DNA from 4 places in the Paenibacillus sp. FSL R7-269 genome. Region 4 is predicted to be linked to each of the others. Evidence: riboswitches for the same ligand, from Rfam matches in the RefSeq annotation. Region 4 holds a riboswitch; each other region holds the start of a gene.
The links. A riboswitch is a leader RNA that binds a small molecule or an ion and turns the genes downstream of it on or off. The one in region 4 is predicted to bind cyclic di-AMP.

Region 1 (3,569 bases), on a different contig from region 4:
GATACAGGGGGCGGGGAGTCAGCAGAGGAGAACGAAGCCGTATAAGCAGCGATTGCCAACAAGAGAGTTAACATTATATAATTTGAAAGTAACTATTCTTTTATCACGACAGTCCTGAGGACGGAAAGGAACTCTCTTTGAGCAAAACAAAAAAGAACAATGTCATGGCTCCCCAAATGAGCAAGCAGGAGAAGCGCAGGGCAGAGCAGGAACAGCAGAAGCAGAAAACGAGAATTCTGATCGTGAGTACGGTGGCTATCGTCGTTATTATTTTTGTAGGCTTATTCATACTTGCTTCGAAGGACTCTTCTCCTGCCGGTACAGACAGTAAGCCGGTTGCCTTCAATTACAGCGAAATGATGCGGCTTGGCAAGGAGGATGCTCCGGTTAAAATTGTGGAATTCGGCGATTTCAAATGTCCGGCTTGCGCCCAGTTCACCGGTGTGATCAAACCGCAGATCGTTCAGGGTTATGTAGATCAGAATAAAGCAGCCTTCTATTTCGTGAATCTGGCCTTCATCGGCAAGGATTCCAGAACGGCCTCCCTGGCAGCGCTTTCGGTGTATCATCAGAACCAGGAAGCGTTCTGGAAATACTTCGATGCGATCTATGCCAACCAGGGGAATGAAGACAAGGAGTGGGCTACGCCTGACTTCATGGTGAGTCTCGCCAAGCAGCTGGAGCTGCCGGTCGATTATGACCTGCTGCGCAAGGATATTGACGACCGCACCTATGCGAAGGAGCTGGACCGGGATATTCAGCTTGGCACGGATGCGGGCGTAACGAATACACCTTCCTTGTTCGTGAACGGCATCAAGGTGAAGGAGCCTTTCAATATGGAGGAGATTGACGCTCAGATTCAAGCAGCTACAGCAGCAGCGGGAGCTGCCCAATGACAGCCTTCTCTGCCTTCTGCCGGCGAAATTGTCTCTACTTGGCCTGGTTCGTCTGTGTGGTGGCTGTAGCGGGAAGCCTGTATCTCAGTGAGGTCCTGCATTACGAGCCGTGCAAGCTGTGCTGGTTCCAGCGGATCTTCATGTACCCGCAGCTGTTCTTGCTGGGGATCGCCACCTACCGGGCGGACAAGCGGATCATTCCTTATGTGCTTCCCCTTAGTCTGATCGGCGGCTGTATCTCTATTTATCATTATGCAGAGCAGAAAATTCCGGCGCTCAGCAAGGTGCTTCCCTGCACCATCGGCGTACCGTGCAACAAGGATTATCTGAATTGGTTCGGATTTGTTACGATCCCTCTGCTTGCACTTATAGCCTTTGTCTTAATCTCCATTCTGCTCTGGACAGGACGGAAAGAGGAGCCTGCAGAGTAAGAAGCTGACGGGCAGAAGGAAGAGAAGAGAATCCCCTTAATTTTAGCGAAAAATAATATACAAAAACCCTGTAAAATCACGTGTTAAAGGGATAATGAAAGAGAATGAAAGATCAAGACATACCGGATGATGAATTTGGTTGTTTTGAGTGCTTTTCATTCTTTTTTCATTTGTTTCCACGCTTTACGGAAGACGTATTGTAGCTTAATATTAGTCCTTGTGAGAAGTTGAATATGCGCTGAATTTTCCGGAAGGAAAAACGGGGGAACCACACTTTGGCCAAGGCCAAAAGGGGTGAATCGGAGCAGGCCGCAAGGGCTGTAACCGTAGGGCTACCACAGTCCGAATCCGCCAGCTAACCTCGTAAGCCACTAGTGGGATAATGACCATGCACATTAGGCATGCGGATCATTTCCGTATGCTTATTTTGGTGCCTGCATTTATGAAATCCACTTATGAAAACAGCGCAGGGAAACCCCATTTTCAACTTAACCAAGAGAGGAACTGTTACTACAATGGTAAGCAAGGTAAAACGACTATTGATCGGGCGTCCGATGAAGTCGAACGAACTCGATCATGAAAAGTTATCCAAGGTGAAAGCACTGGCTGTCCTGTCTTCTGATGCGCTCTCGTCTGTAGCCTACGGAACAGAACAAATTCTAATCGTACTGGTGGCCGCCGGGTTCACCGCCATCTGGTACTCCTTGCCAATTGCATTAGCCGTACTGGGCTTGCTGGCTATTCTGATTCTGTCCTATCGGCAGACGATATTCGCTTATCCGCAGGGCGGAGGAGCTTATATTGTAGCCAAAACCAATCTTGGAGTGCATACTGGGCTTCTGGCCGGCGGCTCGCTGCTGGTGGATTACATTCTGACGGTGGCGGTAAGCGCCTCGGCGGGGACGGACGCGATCACTTCAGCTTTTCCAAATCTGCATAATCATAGTGTCCTCATAGCGGTATCTGTTATCGTACTCTTAACGATTGTTAATCTGCGCGGGGTGACCGAATCGGCTTCGTTCATCGCCATCCCGGTCTATCTGTTCGTCGTCTCCATCTTCGTGCTGATTATCGCAGGGATCTTCAAATATGCAACCGGCGGGGCTCATGCACACGTTCCTGAGATTGGTACGGCAGTCTCCAATGTCAGTATGTTCCTGCTGCTGAAGGCATTCAGCTCCGGTTGTTCGGCCCTAACCGGGGTAGAGGCGGTCTCCAATGCCATTCCTAACTTCAAAGCGCCGGCGGAGAAAAATGCAGCCAAAACGCTGATGCTCATGGGCCTCATTCTCGGAGCTATGTTCACAGGCATTACGCTGCTGGCTTACTGGTACGGCATCATGCCCGATGAGAAGGCCACCGTGGTCTCACAGATTACCGAGTCTACCTTCGGCCGTGGCGGGCTGTACTTCTTCATTCAGGGGATTACGGCGGTTATCCTGTTCCTGGCAGCCAATACGGCGTACTCGGCCTTCCCGCTGCTGGCGTTCATGTTCGCCAAAGACAAATATCTGCCCCATGCCTTCATGGTGCGCGGCGACCGGCTTGGCTTCTCCAACGGCATTATTTTCCTCGGCGTCATGTCGGCAGTGCTCGTAGCTGCATTTCACGGGAATACGGAAGGACTCATTCCATTATATGCAGTAGGGGTATTCATTCCGTTCACGCTGTCGCAGCTAGGCATGATGGTCCAATGGTACAGAACGAAGCCGCAAGGCTGGCAGAGCAAGTTCGCCGTGAATACGGTCGGGATGCTCACCACGTTAACGATCACCATGATCTTCATTATCACCAAATTCTCCAGCGTGTGGATGGCCTTCATCTTCCTGCCGGTCGTCATTATCGTGTTCCACCGGATTCACCGCCATTATATGAATATTGCCGATCAGCTGCGGATCTGTCCCGCTACCGATAAGCCTTGTATCAAAGGAAGCACCGTAGTCGTTCCGGTCGCCGGTGTGACCCGCGCAGTACTACATTCGATCAGCTATGCGAAGTCATTGACTGATAATGTGGTCGCTGTATATGTAGGCTTTGATGAAGAAGAGATTCACAAGATGGAGCAGAAGTGGGAGGAGTGGAACCCCGGAGTACGCCTGATCGTACTGCGCTCCCGCTACCGCAGTATTATCCGCCCGCTGGTGAAATTCATCGATACAGTAGAATGGAAGACCTCTTCAACGGATCATATTACCGTCCTGATTCCGCAATTCGTTACCAAGCATTGGTGGCAGGCGGTGCT
Region 2 (3,569 bases), on a different contig from region 4:
GACTGCCTTCATGCAGTGGACGCTGGAGGAGGATGACATCCTGAGCGACTTGTGCAGCCGGTTTATCCATCGTAAACTGTATAAATATGTGGAAATGGAGCATTTGGATTCTGACACAATTGACGAAATCCGCCGCAGCTTCGCCGGTGCGGGACTCCGGCCCGATTATGACCTGGAAATTGATTATCCCACCGATCTTCCCTATGATGTGTTCCGTCCGGGAGAGGGCTTTGACAGCAAGCAGATCCTGCTTTTGGACAAGCATGAGCGGCTGAGGGAAATCTCCGAGGTATCGGACATTGTACGCTCCATCAGCGGTATTCACCGCGGCAGATACCATCTGTATTTTCCACAGGACAGGCTGCAGAAAGCCCTTTCACAGTTGCCGCCGTCCATCGCAGAGATTTTTGCCAAATAATCAGATCAAGCTTGGAATTATAGATAACACAACAGGCCGAAAGGATGTAATGTAATGCAGTTATTCGACACCCATACCCATCTGGATGCTCCACAATTCGACGAAGACCGCGAAGAGGTCATTGCCAGAGCGCTGGAAGCCGGCGTCAGCAAGATGATCAACATTGGCTTTAACCGGGACACGATACCGACGACCATGCAGCTTGCCGAGAAATATGATTATATTTTTGCAGCCGTAGGATGGCATCCCCAGGATGCCATCACGATGAGGGACGGAGACCTGGAATGGATCGCCTCCTTATGCTCTCATCCCAAGGTGGTTGCCATCGGTGAGATCGGGCTGGATTACTACTGGGACACCTCCCCTAAGGATGTACAGCATGATGTATTCCGCAAGCAGATCGGTCTGGCCCGTGAGCTGAAGATGCCAATCTGTATTCATAACCGAGATGCTCATGAAGATGTGATCCGTATCCTCCGCGAGGAGAAGGCGGGCGAGGTTGGCGGCGTAATGCACTCCTTCTCCGGCAGCTGGGAAAGTGCCAAGATGTGTCTTGAACTAGGATTCCATCTTTCTTTTGGTGGACCGATTACGTTCAAGAATGCCCGGGTGCCCAAAGAGGTGCTTGCCCAGACTCCGCTAGACCGGCTGCTGATCGAAACCGACTCCCCATATCTAACTCCGCACCCCTTCCGGGGCAAGCGAAATGAGACCGCTCATGTGAGGCTGGTAGCGGAGGCGGCCGCGGCAATAAAAGGGATTGAATTACAGGAATTGGCTGAAATTACGTATGCGAACGCACTGGAACGATTTGGGATACTCTGAAAACGGGAGTAAAAGCGGTGAAAAATGAAGTATAGCGGATGTATTAAACTTTTTTGACTGAAAAACGGCCGATTATTACAATATTTTAATCATTTTTTTACGTAAACGTGGTTGAATCGTCCTTTACAACATGTATCAAAACAGGATATCATCTTTTCAGTGCAGTGAGCTGTTGTAACTGTGACAGTCACTAATTTCATGGATCGTCTCGCTGAGTCTCCGTATGGAGAACGGGGGAACCAATAATGCGCTGCCGCATGAACGTACAAGAGTACTGGCACAGAATTGCCGCAGGCATTATTTGATTTCTTTACGTGGTCTTTGGGGTGAATTTGAGGGCAACCGCCGTGAGCGGGTGACCTGAGATAGGGCGTCTCTCTTATGTCCGAACCCGACAGCTAACCCCGTAAGCGCAAGTAAGAGAGGAAACCTCGTGCATAAGCATTCCGACGTATTCGACACCGGGAAGCCACGAAAGAGTCCTCTAAGAACTCTTTTTTAGGCTTCTTTTGTTTTGAATAATGAGAATGCTCCCGGCATACTGTTATATAACAGATCTCCGGAGTAACTATGCCGAGCAGGCGATCCATGAGCAGGAAACGCTGAAGCAAGTGCGGGCGTATCCTGTTGCAAACTCAAACTTAGTTTCGTCAGAAGTGATACAGTCACCTTGATATAACTTGGACGACGGGGCTATGTAAGGAGGATGGAAAGAGTGGGCGTATTCCAACCAGAGGTATCCCATGATTCGCAATCATCCAGCAGGTCTTTCGCATTACGGTTGAAGCAAGTGAATCCCCGCGTAGTTTTACTTGCCGGTGTGGCATCGATTGTTATCGCACTGTTAATACTGCTGTACGTACACGGTCAGAGCAAAAAAGAAATTACCCTAGTAATAGACGGACAGGTACAGACACTGGAGACGCGGGAAACGCTGTTCAGTGATATGCTGGCTAAGGAACAGATTTCGCTGCAGGCGCATGATGAATTATCTATTGGCCTTAGTGATGAAATAAAAGACGGCGACCGTATCGTGATTAACACTGCGCAGAAGTTCGCTCTTACCGTAGACGGAAAGACCGAGACGTTATTTACGACCGAGGATACTATTGGTCAGGCCATCGACAAGCTGGGCTATAGCCTGGAAGGCTTAGACAAGATTTACCCTTCGCTAGAAACCGCAGTATCTGCAGACATGGAAATCAAAATTGTCCGGATTAACAAGCATGTGGTTCAACGGACAACTAATTTGCCTTTCCGGGTCATTAAGACAGCAGACCCCTCATTGACCAAGGGAACCGTAAGAGTGGCACAGGCAGGTAAGCCGGGCGTAATGATTCAGCACATCGAGAAGATCTATCAAGATGGCGAGCTGGCATCCATGCGCATGATCGGCAAGGAAGTACAGACTGTTACCAAGGACAAAGTCATTGCCATTGGAACCAAGCCGCTTCCTAAGCCCGTCGTAGTTACTGCCAAAGTCTCCAAACCTGTAACAACCTCCAACTCATCTAAAGCCAGTGCAAGGGTCAGCAATGTTACCAGTAAGGCTGGTCTGGATTTCGAGTACAAAAGAATGATCAAAAACGTATCCATGACTGCGTATTCGTCGCAGGAACCGGGTATTGGAACACGTACTGCCTCCGGCACACGCGTAACGGAAGGCCGCACTATAGCTGTAGATCCTAGTGTTATACCGATTGGCTGGTGGGTGTACATTGAAGGATTAGGGTTTCGCCGAGCAGAGGATACCGGCGGTGCCATCAAAGGCAACAAGGTGGATGTCTATTACGATTCATTGAGCCATGCCCGTAATTTCGGCCGTAAGTCGCGCACACTCTATGTGATCGGACCTGTGAAGCCGGAGCTGAACTAAACGTAAAGTCTTTTGCAAATTAGCGGTTAATACGATATAGTGAGGGAAGCACTTACGAAATTTCAGAGAGCTGCCGCTCATCACTTATACATTCTTTAGCCAAAAAGAAGGGGAGCGAATCCTCTTCTTTTTGCGTTCTGGAGTAAGGAGTAAAAATATTTATGATTAAAGAGCTAATTGTGGTTGAAGGGAAAAGCGATACTGTTGCCGTTAAGCGGGCGGTTGAGGCCGATACGATTGAAACCGGGGGTTCGGCAGTGGATAGCAGGGTCATTGCCAAGATCAAGCTGGCCATGGAGCGCCGGGGTGTAATTATTCTTACCGACCCGGATCATGCCGGAGAGCGAATCCGCAAAATCGTTGCGGCCAAGGTACCGGGCTGCAAGCATGCCTTCATCCCTGAGAAGGATGCAACCCGCAAAGGCGATATCGGAATAGAGAATGCTTCGC
Region 3 (3,569 bases), on a different contig from region 4:
AGTAATTGTTAATAAAAAGGTTGCTCCAAGAACAAGGCCTAAGGAGATGGTCATTACAGCCAATGATCTGAAAATAAGATCTTGAGGTATCCGTTTTTTTAGCAGCTGCACATCAGCATTCCCCTTGATGGTTGAGAAGATGCTTAATATGAGTACCGCAAAGGTGGTCGTCTTGATCCCCCCGCCTGTCGAGCCTGATGAAGCTCCTATGAACATCAGAAAGATCATAAAGAACTGGGACGCCGGTAACATCGCACCAATATCAATGGAGTTGAACCCCGCTGTGCGGGTAACCACTCCCTGGAAATATCCACCCCAGATTCTTTCCCCCCATGTGAGTGTACCAAATGTTCTGGTATTAAAAAGCTCAAACACAAATATGACCAGAAACCCTGCAAAACAAAGCACTCCTGAAGTGATTAGCACGATTTTTGTGTGAAAAGACAGAGCCTTCCAGCTTCTCTTGCGGTATAGATCCAGAATCACAATAAATCCAATTCCACCAATGATAAATAAAAATGAAATGACAATATTGACTAACGGATCACCGACATACCGGCTCAGACTATCCGACCATAATGAAAAACCTGCGTTATTAAAGGCCGAGATGGAATGGAAAATTCCATAATATAAGGCTTTGGCAACACCCAGGTCATTTGCCCACCGGACGGTCAACAACAATGCCCCAAGAGTTTCGAAGATAAATGAGATCAGCACAATGCTTAGTGATAACCGGACGACCCCTTGTGTTTCAATGGAGTTCGAAGATTGTTGGATGAGTAAACGCTCCTTCAGCCCAATCTTCTTCCCCAGAATTACGGCAATTAGAACACTGAACGTCATGAATCCTAATCCTCCGATTTGAATGAGGAGCAGGATAATGATTTGTCCAAAGTTGGAGAAGTCGGTTCCTGTATCCAGCACCACCAGTCCAGTGACACACACAGCTGAAGTTGAGGTAAACAATGCATTTAGCCATCCCACACTAGTTCCGGTGGATGAAGATACCGGTAAGGACAACATAATTGTCCCCAGAATGATGGTTACAGCAAAACCTAAAAGAATAATTCTTGATGAGGTTAGACTGAGTTTTCGAGTAAACCAAAGGTACCTTTTTTTAAACATATCACTGGCTCCTGTAATGATTCTTTTCGTAAATAAACAGCGCTGCGTCACCTTCAAGGCTGTGTGTCCAGTGAGAGCATCAGCCAGGTAGCTCTTGTTGAAAACACTGTTGGTCCTTTAGATAATCGAGCAAAAGCCGGTTAAATAATTGCGGTTGACATAGGTGACTAGGATACATGGCATTCTCGATGATCGCTAAATGAGCTTTGGGATACTTAGCCGCTGTTTTTTTAACTTGCTCTAACACCCGCTCATTGTGATTACCTGACACGATCAGCACCGGAATTTGCAGCCGCAGCGCAAACCCGTAACCGTCCGAATACTTCAACGCCATGCGTTGCTTAATCCATTCTGTCGTCCGTTTATGCATAAGCTCTTTTCTCAAGATATGGTAAGCCAAGAGCCACCGGTGATAGGTGATACGTAAAGGCTTGATAAACATTTCAGCAGGGAGATAATGAGAAATCCAGGCACAGAACTGCAACGCTTCTTTCAACTTACTTCCACTAGCAGAGTAATCACCTTGAAAATAACTATCCACCAAAATCATGGTAATCACCCGCTCAGGGAACAGATAGGCGAACTTCTGGGCAAGTATAGCTCCAGTGGAGCAGGCTACAATTACAATCTTTTCTACATCCAGTTTATCTAATAATGCCTTTAGATCCTCAACTTGAGTGTCTAAGATCCGGCCAATCTCAACATTCATCTTCCCCGACAGCCCGTTTCCTCTTAGATCATAGACAATTACTTTCGCGCGCTTACTGAAATATTCCGCCTGTGGTTCAAAAAGATGGTGGGAGGTCGAATAATCATGGATAAAAACGATGGGCAGACCGCTACCCGATATCTCATAATACAAGGTTGTTCCGTTGACATCAACAATAGGCACTGCAGGATTCCCCTCTCATGAACGCTTACGGGGTTAGCTGACGGATTCGGACCTGAGTAGCCCTACTCGATATTCTCGAGATTCACCCCGGAACTTTTGGTTCCCCCGTTTCCTTTACAGGAATTCAGCGGCAAATATCATTTCTCAGATTGCTCCTTACTTCTTTCCGTATGGGTAAGCAGATCGTCTTGTATGCTGTTTTTCCACAAGGGAACGCCCGAACGGTAGGCCGCCCGGCCATTTAGATGGCCTGCGACCGGTGAAGTGATGAATACAAAAAGAATCGCCAGCAGCAGCTTGACACTGATCTCTCCATCTTTGAACCAAAAGTAAAGGAAGCCGCCGCCCAATAAACATAACACCCCGAACGTTGCACTTTTGGTGGCCGCATGTGAACGCAGATAGACATCGGGCAGCCGGATCAGACCAAAGGCACTAATGCCGCAAAAAATGGCGCCCAGCACTACTAGAATCGAGCTAAACAACTCACCTGTCATGCAGTTCCCCTCCTTCTTCCACAACAACCCCACGTTCGATATACCTTGCGAGTGCAGTGGTTCCAATAAACGTCAGAATACCGATAACCAGAATTACCTCAAGAAAATTGCGGGTATCCAGCAGCATACTAATGACAGTAATCATAGCCAGTACATGAATGCCTATCGTATCTAGGGCCGCCACCCTATCCGAACGGGTAGGTCCTTTCAGAAGCCGGTACAGGCACGCGAGTATGGCCATTCCCAGAATGGTCAATGCGGTAGTTAATAGTACGGAGACCATCAGCGGGTCACCTCCATGATCACTTGTTCGAAATTCCCCCGGATCTGCTTCACCATTTCCTCAGCATCTTTGATGTCAATAGCATGAATATATAAGGTCTTCCCATCCCTTGACACGTCGAGAGTTAGCGTGCCAGGAGTCAGACATATCAGACAAGACAACAGTGTAACTTCCCAGGCTGAGGTTAAGGCTGTCTCATAGGCGAATATTCCAGGGCGGATCGCCAGCTTCGGACGAAGAATATGATAAATCACCACAAAGTTCGAGATGGTCAATTCGCGGATAAAGATCAGCAGCAGCTTGAATATGGACCATAGACGTTTTAAATAAAATGGCCGGGCCTGGGGCTTGGATCTTCTGAATAACAGCAGCATCCCTATGCCGAGCAGAAACCCGATAAGAAAAGTGGCGCCGGAGCTGCTATTATTGATTGCCATCCACAATAAAGCAACTAACAGATTAAACAAGAATTGTAGAGTCATTATATCTACTCCTTCAGTATGGCTTGAATGTATTCCGCAGGTGAAGCCAGAACCTCTCCGGCCTGTGCTACATAGGCATATAGAGCATCTGCTCCAATACCCATTGCAATGACAAGCACAAGCAGTGCAGCGGCGACAGCAGAAGCTCTCTTCAGGTTCACAGCAGGCAGTTCTCTCTCAGGTTCATTTCCCCAGAAGGCCAGCCTGAACATCTTGATTAAGGAATACAGCACCATAAAGCTTGAGCCGAGACCGATAAGAGACAGTGTCAGCATACCGGCATCCAAAGC
Region 4 (3,569 bases):
TTTCTGCATCTGCATCCGTCCCTCCATGTAAGCTGCTGACTCCATTATAGCGGATGGTGAAGCGTTATCATAGTATTTGTGTCAAAAAAATGAACACAAACGATCCATTTTTTTGCAAATCAATCTGTCTCCAGTGCTATTCCTCATAGACCATGCAATAAAAAGGCTTATTGCCGGTCGGGGTGCGGCGTTCATAGGTATCCGTTATAGTGAATCCGCATTTCTGGTAAGCGCGGATGGCGCGCTGGTTCCAGGTCAGCACCTCCAGGTCGATCTCACGCTCCGGGTATCGCGCCCGTGCTGCCTGCACAATAGCCTTCATGAACAGATGCCCCATTCCATGGCCGCACAGCTCGGGCCGCATTCCGACACCAAGCCGGACTACCCCCTCCATCGGAAAGAGCTGGGCGAAGCCGCACAGATCCCCCTGTCCGTTCACTACAGATACATATTGCTCACTGCGAAGCTGCGGGTCTCCGAACTCCACGCCCAGCGCCTGCATCTGCTCCCAGGACATCCAGCCGTAAATATTATACGGAGGCTTGTAGCTCCACTCACAGATCTCAGCGGCATGCTGCGGTTCCATAGGCACCACATAAAAGGTTAACGGGGAGCTAATCATTACGGGAGGCCTCCTTCCAGCCGAAACTGCTTTTAAAGGACGGAAAAGCCGTTTCCACTTGTTCTTCTATTAATTATATACAAAAACAGCCAGTTTCGACGCAAATTCCTTGCGGAAATGCAGAAACTTGACAAACGCCAATAATTATTTTCTGAAAGTACAGAATCGGTGTTTTACAAATATAGAGACGGGTAAGTAATTTTATAGACAAAAAAAAGCCCTTCTCCAAGATTTCGGCAAAAATCTTGGAAAAGAGCGTAGGTTACAAAGAATTATTGTACATCATCGTTGTCTTGGGAATCCGAAGCTACAGTCTTGTAGGCATCTGTACTCATGATTCGTTTGGCGCCAACGTAGCGGTTGACGTAATAGCTGTCACTCAGCGAACTGATGGTTACACCGCGTGAGGAAGAGGCATGGGCGAATTCGCCGTCACCAACATAGATACCTACATGGGATATGCCCTTACCGCTTGTATTGAAGAATACAAGATCGCCTGGTCTCATCTCGTCACGGGACACGTCAGTACCCATCTGGTACTGAGAGCCGGATTGATGGGGCAGGTTAATGCCGATCTTATCAAAAACATACATTGTAAATCCGGAGCAATCAAACCCGTTAGTTGATGTACCGCCGGATACGTATTTGGTTCCGATGGCTTTGTCGATCACTTTATCCATTTTGGAATCCGCGAAAGCGCTTCCTGCTCCGATTGTGAAGATAATGGACAAGCTTAGTACTGCGGCTGCTAGCTTCTTCTTCAAAAGTAAATACCCCTTCCAATGCCTACGAGGTTAGCTTAAGGGTTCGGTTGAAGGTCCCCTATGACCCCTCTTAGAATAGGAGGTCAATTCACCCAAAGTGGTTCCCCCGTTTCCCTAATTCATTAGGGAACTCGGCATGACTGTTGATTAGGATTAGCGGTTCATTCAATACATGACAAAACCTTTGTTAAAAGCGATTCAATAATTACAAAAATGTTACTAAAAGCTCACTGCGATAATTGTAACAAAGACTAAGGCGCTTGGCAATCACTTATAACATATTAATCCATCTTTTTTGCTGTTTTTTAGAGTTATAGCCCTTTCGAAAGACTCATATCTATGCGCCGGGGTTATTTAATATGATTTTTTCTTTGTTTTTGCAATAAAATGCTGTTTCAAGGCTGTGGATTCGGGTAAAAGGTAGAATAAGGAAAAGGAAAAACCCGGAAATGATTACGGCAATAATCATCCCGGGCTCGTATAAGTTACATTTAGTTGTTAGAGGCTGAAATATTCGGGGTATGCTTCAAAGGTTCAATCGTAAGCGACAGCTTGGTAGGCTGTTGTGCTCATTACTCTTTTGGCGCCAACGTAGCGGTTGGCCCAGTAAGACTGGCTCATCGAACTGATGGTTACACCACGTGAACTGGAGGACTGTGCGAACTTCCCGTTTCCAACATAAATACCGACATGGGAAACTCCGTTACCCAGAGTATTGAAGAACACGAGATCTCCGGAGCGTAGATTGCTCTTGGATATTGTTGTTCCAACTTTGTACTGTGCTTTGGATGTACGGGGCAAGGTAAGCCCGACATTCTTGAACACATACTTGGTAAATCCGGAACAGTCGAAGCCGCTGGTGGTTGTGCCCCCGGTTTTATACGACGTTCCAATGGTTTTTGAAATCACAGTATCCATTTTGGAATCTGCGAAGGCACTGCCCGCTCCGAGTGTGAATACCATCACAAGACCCAGCGCCGCTGCGGTGCATTTTTTCTTGAAATTCTGTCTAATCAAAAGATGTACTCCTTCCAGGGCCTGCGAGGTTAGCTTAAGGATTCGGTAGAAGGTTCCCCTATGACCCCTCTAAAGCGAGATCAATTCACCCAAAATATGGTTCCCCCACTTCCCGGTGCAGGGAATTCGGCGTTTTATGCACCAGAACAGTGACTTATCGACATTGATTAAATTGCAATAGATACGGAAGATTCTGTTTGAAAGATTACAACTTTGTTACTAGTGGTACAGGCATCATTGTATCAGACGATTTACCCTTTTGCAAATGCTTTTGTCCTTCTCTTCAAGCAAAAAAGAGTCCTGCTCCCTGATGAGGGGCTGTGACTCTTTTTAGTATGCCGCTGTAGCAGCTTATTATTGTGGAAATGATTTACTGGACCAGAGGTGGTACTGGGCAGCGATTCCCCACATATTGAACAGCGTGGAGGGCAGCGGAGCTGCCTGGCGGAGCATAAGTGCCGGCAATCCGGGATAGAACAGAGCAGAGGCGCTACAGAGCAGAATTACGGCCAGGCTTCCCGCCCCCAGAATGACGGAAATACCGATCGAAGGCATCAACACCTTCAGGCAGATTAGCAGCGAGGAGAACATGCCGGTACCTGCGGTATAGCCGAATTGCATATAGAGCAGAAGCTTGCGGACAAGGAATAGATAGAGCAGCCAGCCCAGCACACAGGGCACAAGCTTGAGCAGGAGCTGAACATCGAGAACGCCGCTGAGCAGATGACGGTACATGCGTGGAAGCAGCCAATAGAGCGGCAGGAGGGTTAGTGCCCATTCGGCCAGGCTGAACGCCAGCACCGGCAGCCCATATTTTCTCATTCCCGGGAAAAAGAACAGTCCCCGCGCTCCGTCGCGCTCCTGATGAAGCTCGTGCAGCAGCCCTGCACGGATAAAGGGAGTCAGCAGCAGCCTTAGCACTGTCAGCGCCAGCAGCATCCACAGCCAGTGCTGGACGGCGGGGTCGGTGCGCAGCGCAGTCTGCCCCTCGATATAATACAGCAGCCTGCCTATTCCGCTGCCGCCGGCATTCGCATCCGGGTAGCGTAGCAGGACGGGGACAACCGCACTTTTAATGAATTTGTACAGGAAATAACCCCAGAACAGCCGGTAGATAAATAGCAGAATCAATATATAGAACTGTTCTTTCATGCTGATCCAACCGC

Region 1: it holds a riboswitch for cyclic di-AMP, as region 4 does, so the genes downstream of both, C162_RS15390 (APC family permease) here and C162_RS24735 (C40 family peptidase) in region 4, are expected to answer to the same signal.
Region 2: it holds a riboswitch for cyclic di-AMP, as region 4 does, so the genes downstream of both, C162_RS18575 (3D domain-containing protein) here and C162_RS24735 (C40 family peptidase) in region 4, are expected to answer to the same signal.
Region 3: it holds a riboswitch for cyclic di-AMP, as region 4 does, so the genes downstream of both, C162_RS31105 (alpha/beta fold hydrolase) here and C162_RS24735 (C40 family peptidase) in region 4, are expected to answer to the same signal.

The regions. Positions count from the first base shown of each region.
Region 1 covers NZ_ASPS01000030.1:91,273-94,841, reverse strand. The annotation lists gene C162_RS15405 (sensor histidine kinase) at 1-45, shown strand, start outside; gene C162_RS15400 (DsbA family protein) at 138-896, shown strand; gene C162_RS15395 (disulfide oxidoreductase) at 893-1,327, shown strand; cyclic di-AMP (ydaO/yuaA leader) riboswitch at 1,554-1,713, shown strand; gene C162_RS15390 (APC family permease) at 1,843-3,569, shown strand, end outside.
Region 2 covers NZ_ASPS01000040.1:11,444-15,012, forward strand. The annotation lists gene C162_RS18565 (HD domain-containing protein) at 1-418, shown strand, start outside; gene C162_RS18570 (TatD family hydrolase) at 473-1,243, shown strand; cyclic di-AMP (ydaO/yuaA leader) riboswitch at 1,443-1,671, shown strand; gene C162_RS18575 (3D domain-containing protein) at 1,959-3,119, shown strand; gene rnmV (ribonuclease M5) at 3,281-3,569, shown strand, end outside.
Region 3 covers NZ_ASPS01000110.1:68,271-71,839, reverse strand. The annotation lists gene C162_RS31110 (TrkH family potassium uptake protein) at 1-1,125, opposite strand, end outside; gene C162_RS31105 (alpha/beta fold hydrolase) at 1,205-2,017, opposite strand; cyclic di-AMP (ydaO/yuaA leader) riboswitch at 2,025-2,157, opposite strand; gene mnhG (monovalent cation/H(+) antiporter subunit G) at 2,155-2,514, opposite strand; gene C162_RS31095 (Na(+)/H(+) antiporter subunit F1) at 2,504-2,797, opposite strand; gene C162_RS31090 (Na+/H+ antiporter subunit E) at 2,797-3,279, opposite strand; gene C162_RS31085 (Na+/H+ antiporter subunit D) at 3,285-3,569, opposite strand, start outside.
Region 4 covers NZ_ASPS01000056.1:20,196-23,764, reverse strand. The annotation lists gene C162_RS24745 (c-type cytochrome) at 1-9, opposite strand, end outside; gene C162_RS24740 (GNAT family N-acetyltransferase) at 137-622, opposite strand; gene C162_RS24735 (C40 family peptidase) at 895-1,386, opposite strand; cyclic di-AMP (ydaO/yuaA leader) riboswitch at 1,391-1,533, opposite strand; gene C162_RS24730 (C40 family peptidase) at 1,921-2,349, opposite strand; cyclic di-AMP (ydaO/yuaA leader) riboswitch at 2,407-2,545, opposite strand; gene C162_RS24725 (hypothetical protein) at 2,758-3,569, opposite strand, start outside.